Regions from separate parts of the Bradyrhizobium sp. USDA 4341 genome, predicted to be linked through region 2. Evidence: riboswitches for the same ligand, from Rfam matches in the RefSeq annotation. Region 2 holds a riboswitch; the other holds the start of a gene.
The links. Region 2 has a riboswitch for glycine ahead of ACVIGB_RS13235 (D-amino acid dehydrogenase). Riboswitches for the same ligand answer to the same signal wherever they lie in the genome.

Region 1 (3,405 bases), 170 kb from region 2:
AGCGGGTCTCTTCCAGCTGCAGCGTCTCCTCGATCAGCTTCTCCGCGCGCACCAGGTCCGGATAGGCCTGGCCCATCTCGCGGACCAGCGCCCAGACCAGGCGATGCATCAGCGGCTCGCCCGCGCCCAAGAGCTGCGCGTGGCGCATCGCACGGCGCATGATCCGGCGCAGCACGTAGCCGCGGCCCTCATTCGACGGCAGCACGCCGTCGGCAATCAGGAACGCCGAAGAGCGCAGATGGTCGGCCATCACCCGGTACGACGCCACGTTCTGCGCGTTCGGCCCATGGCCGAGGGCCGAAGCGGCCGCATCGATCAGATGGCGGAACAGGTCGGTCTCGAACACGCTTTCGACGCCCTGCAGGATGCAGGCCATGCGCTCAAGTCCCATGCCGGTGTCGATCGAGGGACGCGGCAGCGCCACGCGCTCCTCCTTCGTCACCTGCTCGTACTGCATGAACACCAGGTTCCAGAATTCGAGGAAGCGATCGCCGTCCTCTTCCGGGCTGCCCGGAGGTCCGCCCCAGATATGCTCGCCGCGATCGATGAAGATCTCGGAGCACGGACCGCACGGGCCGGTATCGCCCATCGCCCAGAAATTGTCCGAGGTCGCGATGCGGATGATGCGATCGTCCGAGAAGCCCGCGATCTTCTTCCAGTAGCCGGCCGCCTCGTCGTCGGTGTGGTAGACGGTGACGAGCAGCTTGTCCTTCTTCAGCCCGAAATCCTTGGTGATCAGATTCCAGGCGAGCTCGATCGCGCGCTCCTTGAAGTAGTCGCCGAACGAGAAGTTGCCGAGCATCTCGAAGAAAGTGAGATGGCGCGCGGTGTAGCCGACATTGTCGAGGTCGTTATGCTTGCCACCGGCGCGGACGCACTTCTGCGACGTCGTGGCGCGCTGATAGCCGCGCTTCTCGACGCCGGTGAAGACGTTCTTGAACTGCACCATGCCGGCATTGGTGAACATCAGGGTCGGGTCGTTGCGCGGAACCAGCGGCGACGACGCCACGATCTCGTGGCCGTTCTCCTTGAAGAAGTTCAGAAATGTCGACCTGATGTCGTTGACGCTGCTCATGTTCATCCAATCGGAAAAAAGGGGCCGGCCAGCCGCAAAAAGGCGTCATTTTCCGGCCGAACGCTTTTAGACATTGCCAGCTGCGGTGTCCAGAAACTGTGCAGGCGGATCATGGGCTTGCCGCGGCAGCACAAAGCCCCATTGGATAGCAGCAAGAGCTGCGTTGACAGTCTTGGTGGCGCCGTGTTTTCTACCTACCTGTTACCCCGTCACGTCGGGAGAGACCGGCCTTACTGCCGGCGCCGAAGGAGCAACCGCCCCGGAAACTCTCAGGCAAAAGGACCGCGTGACGTCTAACATCTGGAAAGAGGCGCTGGGGTTCTCCCCGATGCGTCCGCCGACGGGATAATACTCTCAGGCACAGCGACAGATGGGGCTTTCTGCAGGTTTCTCAAGGGGAAATAGGTCCCCTGCGGGAACCGCGAGGGCCCTGAGATGTCTGCGCGCGAAACTTCCCCGCTGAAACAGACCCCGCTGCACGCGCTGCATCTGGCACGCGGCGCCAAGATGGTGCCGTTCGCCGGCTACGACATGCCGGTGCAATACACCGCCGGCGTGCTGAAGGAGCATCTGCACACCCGCAAGGAAGCCGGACTGTTCGACGTGTCCCACATGGGACAGCTCGTGCTGAAGGCCAAATCCGGCAAGGTCGGCGACGCGGCGCTCGCACTGGAAAAACTGGTGCCGCAGGACATCGTCGGCATCGCGCCGGGACGGCAGCGCTACGCGCAATTCACCAACGACGACGGCGGACTGCTCGACGACCTGATGGTGGCGAATTTCGGCGATCACCTGTTCCTGGTGGTCAACGCCGCCTGCAAGGCCGAGGACGAGGCGCATCTGCGCGCGCATCTCTCCGATGCCTGCGAGATCGTGTCGCTGGCCGACCGCGCGCTGATCGCGCTGCAGGGGCCGAAGGCCGAATCGGCGCTGGTGAAACTTTGTGCAGATGTCAGTTCGATGAAATTCATGGACGCCGGTCCGCGCCGCGTTGGCGACATCGACTGCTTCGTCTCGCGCTCCGGCTATACCGGCGAGGACGGTTTTGAGATTTCCGCGCCCGCAGACAAGGCGGAGGCCCTGGTCACCGCACTGCTGGACAATCCCGACCTGCTGCCGATCGGGCTCGGCGCGCGCGACAGCCTGCGGCTCGAGGCCGGGCTCTGCCTCTATGGTCATGACATCGACACCACGACGACGCCGGTCGAAGGCGCGCTGGAATGGTCGGTGCAGAAAGTCCGCCGCAGCGGCGGCGCCCGCGCCGGCGGCTTTCCGGGCGCCGAAAAGATTCTCGCACAATTCGCGCAGGGCGCCGCCCGCCGCCGTGTCGGCCTGAAGCCCGATGGCCGCGCACCGGTGCGCGAAGGCGCCGTGCTATTTGCCGATCCGACCTCGACCGAGCCAATCGGCAAGGTGACCTCGGGCGGCTTCGGCCCGAGCCTCAATGCGCCGGTTGCGATGGGCTATCTGCCAACATCCCTTTCCGCACTCGACACCACCGTTTTCGCCGAAGTGCGCGGCCAACGGCTACCGCTCAAGGTCGCCGCCACGCCCTTCGTTCCCAACACCTACAAACGCTAAACGCCAAAGGATCGCCCCCCATGACGACGCTGTACACGTCCGACCACGAATGGCTCCGCATCGAGGGCGACGTCGCCACGATCGGCATCACCGATTACGCGCAATCACAGCTTGGCGACGTCGTGTTCGTCGAACTGCCCAAGGTCGGCCGCAGCTTGAAGAAGGCCGAGGCCGCCGCGGTCGTCGAATCCGTCAAGGCGGCCTCGGACGTCTACGCGCCGATCACCGGCGAAGTGATCGAGGTCAACGAGGCGCTCGCGGCCGAGCCCGCGCTGGTCAATTCGGATGCCGGCGGCAAGGCCTGGTTCTTCAAGCTGAAGATTGCCGACAAGGGCGAGCTCGGCGGCCTGATGGACGAGGTCGCCTACGCCGCGCACACCGCCTGAGGATCACCCCAAGGATTAGCCCATGAACGCGCCCTTCAAGCCGATCAACGAAGCCGCCACCGATTTCGTCCGCCGACACGTCGGACCATCCCCGCGCGACGTCAACGCGATGTTGGAGACGGTCGGCGCCGCGAGCCTGCAGGCGCTGATGAATGAGACGCTGCCGGCGTCGATCCTTCAGAAGGCGCCGCTCGATCTCGGCCGGGCGCTGAGCGAGACCGAAGCGCTCGCGCATATGAGCGAGCTCGCCGCGCAGAACCAGGTGTTCACCTCGCTGATCGGCCAGGGCTATTCCGGCACCATTCTGCCCGCGGTGATCCAGCGCAACATTCTGGAGAACCCGGCCTGGTACACCGCCTATAC
Region 2 (3,405 bases):
GCGCGAACGACAGCGCGAGCGCCGTCAACGCAGCCGCTAGCGTGCGGTGCTTCCAACGCGAGATAGGGAACATGCAATTTCTCCTGACGTGTAACTGGTCAAAGCCGGCTTATTCGTTATGCATGCGGTTCGTTATTTAGGCGAACTAACATGCTGTATGGCTTGTGAAATCGAGACTTGCATCAAGCGCAATGCGCGTCAATCGGTTTCCGGCAGGATCGAACGTATACGAACGAATGAACCGCTGGTGCAGCGCATTTGACTTTACAAACTCGTCTTCCGAGCTTTTCGTACGGCACGCGAACGCGTATCGGCGCGCACAAACAACAAGAGAGAAAAGACATGAACCCCGCCAATCTTCCTTTTGATTCCGAAGCGATGCTGCAGGGGCTGCGCAGCTGGGTGGAATGCGAGAGCCCGACATGGGATGCGGCCGCAGTCGAGCGCATGCTCGACCTCGCCGCGCGCGAGATGGCGGTCATGGGTGCGACGATCGAACGCATCGCGGGACGCCAGGGCTTTGCCGGCTGCGTCCGCGCCCGTTTTCCCCATCCGAAACAAGGCCAGCCCGGCATCCTCATCGCCGGCCATCTGGACACCGTGCACCCGGTCGGCACCATCGAAAAGCTGGCGTGGCGGCGCGAAGGCAACAAGTGCTTCGGGCCCGGTATCTTCGACATGAAGGGCGGCAACTATCTGTCGATCGAGGCGATCCGGCAGTTGGCACGCGCGTCCTTTACGACGCCGCTGCCGATCACCGTGCTGTTCACGCCCGATGAAGAGGTCGGCACGCCATCGACGCGCGACATCATCGAGGCGGAAGCCGCGCGCAACAAATACGTGCTGGTGCCGGAGCCCGGACGGCCGAACAACGGCGTCGTCACCGGCCGCTACGCGATTGCGCGCTTCAATCTGGAAGCTGTCGGCAAGCCGAGCCATGCCGGCGCGACGTTGTCCTCCGGCCGTTCCGCGATCCGCGAAATGGCCCGGCAAATCATTGCGATCGATGGCATGACCACCGAAGACTGCACCTTCTCGGTCGGCATCGTGCATGGCGGGCAATGGGTCAATTGCGTCGCAACGACCTGCACCGGCGAAGCGCTCAGCATGGCCAAGCGCCAGGCCGATCTCGACCGCGGCGTCGAGCGCATGCTGGCGCTGTCGGGCACCGCCAACGACGTCACCTTCAAGGTGACGCGCGGCGTCACCCGCCCGGTGTGGGAGCCGGATGCCGGCACCATGGCGCTCTATGAAAAGGCCAAGGGCCTTGCAGCGGCGATGGGCCTCGACCTGCCGCACGGCAGCGCCGGCGGCGGATCGGACGGCAACTTCACCGGTGCGATGGGCATCCCTACCCTCGACGGCCTCGGCGTTCGCGGCGCCGATGCACATACGCTCAACGAGCATATCGAGATCGAGAGCCTCGCCGAGCGCGGCCGCCTGATGGCGGCACTGCTGGCGACGCTGGACTGACATCGATTTGCACTGCACAACACGTTGGCACTGCCGGACCGAAATTTAGCCTTGTCCAATTTTAAGGCTTCGCCTACGGTCCGGCCGTCCAACGCGACGATGCGGGAGAGATCGAAGCCACAACATTCGTGTTGTTGCTTCGGCGCCGACGGAGCAACCGCCCCGGAAACTCTCAGGCAAAAGGACTGTATCGTCAGGACGATCTGGAGAGAGACGGCATGGCCAAATGGAAACGGCCATGACGTCCACCGAAGGGGATAGTCTGCCATTGGGCCGAGGCCCGATGCTGATCAAGCTCTCAGGTACCGTGACAGATGGGGCGTCGAAACAGCCGGTTTCACCGGTGGTTCGGCGACTCTAACCCACGGGAGCCTGAAGACCACCATGCCTCACATCGCAATCATTGGCGCCGGCATCACCGGCGTGACGACGGCCTATGCCCTGCTCGAACGCGGTTACCGGGTGACTGTCCTCGACAGGCATCGCTATGCCGCGATGGAAACTTCGTTCGCCAACGGCGGACAGCTTTCTGCCAGCAATGCGGAAGTGTGGAACAGCGCCGCGACCATTCTCAAGGGGTTGCGCTGGATGCTTCGAAGCGACGCGCCGCTGCTGATGAATCCGAAGCCGAGCTGGCACAAATATTCCTGGATCGGCGAGTTCGTCGGCCACATCGGCCGCTATCGCACCAACACCATCGAGACCACGCGGCTCGCAATCGAAGCGCGCAAGCATCTGTTCTCGATCGCCCAGCGCGAGAACATCGCCTTCGATCTCGAACGCCGCGGCATCCTGCACGTCTATCACGACAAGGCCGGCTTCGAGGCGGGCCTGCGCGTCAACACGCTGCTGCAACAAGGCGGGCTCGACCGCCGGCCGGTGACGGCGGACGAAATCCGCAGCATCGAACCCGCGCTGCAGACGACCTGCTATGGTGGATTCTTCACGCCGTCGGACGCGACCGGCGATATCCACAAGTTCACGCGCGGCCTCGCCGACGCCTGCATCCGCCGCGGCGCAAGCTTCGTCCATGAAGCCGACGTCGATGCGATCGCACGCGGCGACGACGGTTTCCGCATCGGCTGGAACGAAGCCGCTTCACACGATGCTGGCGTCGCGACGCGACATGAGTTGCAGGCGGACGGCATCGTCATTTGCGCCGGCGTCGCGAGCCGCCACTTCGCTGGCATGCTCAATGACCGCGTCAACGTCTATCCGGTGAAGGGCTATTCGATCACCGTGCAGCTCGATGCGCCGCAAAGCCAGGACGCTGCGCCAACCGTCAGCCTGCTCGATGAAGCCGCGAAGATCGTCACCAGCCGGCTCGGCGCCGACCGCTTCCGCGTCGCCGGCACCGCCGAGTTCAACGGCTTCAACCGCGACATTCGCGCCGACCGCATCCAGCCGCTGGTGGACTGGGTGCGGCAGCATTTTCCCGGCATCGACACGTCGAGCGTCGTGCCATGGGCCGGCCTGCGCCCGATGATGCCGAACATGATGCCGGTGGTGCGCGCCGGACGGTTTCCGGGCGTGTTCTACAACACCGGCCATGGTCATCTCGGCTGGACGTTGTCGGCTGCGACGGCGCAGATGGTGGCAGGCGCGATCGATGACTGGCGCGACCTCGACACGCCCTCAATGGTACCGTCGCAGGTCGATGCGACCGAGACCGCCCGCGCAGCTTTCCCCTAATTATCCAGCCGACGAGGAAGAATATGAGCGTATTTGCGTGTGGCCAAGTCGGAATTCGCTGAGAAACACCGCATGACAAGGACTAGCGTCACATCGGGGAAAAGCGCTTCAGCGCGGGAGGGGACAATGCGCATTGGGGTGGCGGACACGCGTGAGACGTTGACCAAGCCGGATCAGATTGCCGCGGAGCTGTGCGCGGCCGTCGATCGAAACTTCGACGATCAGATCGCGTTCCTGTCG

Region 1: another riboswitch for glycine. It lies ahead of gcvT (glycine cleavage system aminomethyltransferase GcvT); the one in region 2 lies ahead of ACVIGB_RS13235 (D-amino acid dehydrogenase).

Annotation. Positions count from the first base shown of each region.
Region 1 covers NZ_JBSSGO010000002.1:1,699,765-1,703,169, forward strand. Annotated here, with positions in the region: gene alaS (alanine--tRNA ligase) at 1-1,075, opposite strand, end outside; glycine riboswitch at 1,281-1,369, shown strand; gene gcvT (glycine cleavage system aminomethyltransferase GcvT) at 1,511-2,656, shown strand; gene gcvH (glycine cleavage system protein GcvH) at 2,677-3,042, shown strand; gene gcvP (aminomethyl-transferring glycine dehydrogenase) at 3,065-3,405, shown strand, end outside.
Region 2 covers NZ_JBSSGO010000002.1:1,524,809-1,528,213, forward strand. Annotated here, with positions in the region: gene ACVIGB_RS13225 (ABC transporter substrate-binding protein) at 1-73, opposite strand, end outside; gene ACVIGB_RS13230 (M20/M25/M40 family metallo-hydrolase) at 343-1,473, shown strand; glycine riboswitch at 1,566-1,671, shown strand; glycine riboswitch at 1,675-1,789, shown strand; gene ACVIGB_RS13235 (D-amino acid dehydrogenase) at 1,858-3,165, shown strand; gene ACVIGB_RS13240 (ArgE/DapE family deacylase) at 3,292-3,405, shown strand, end outside.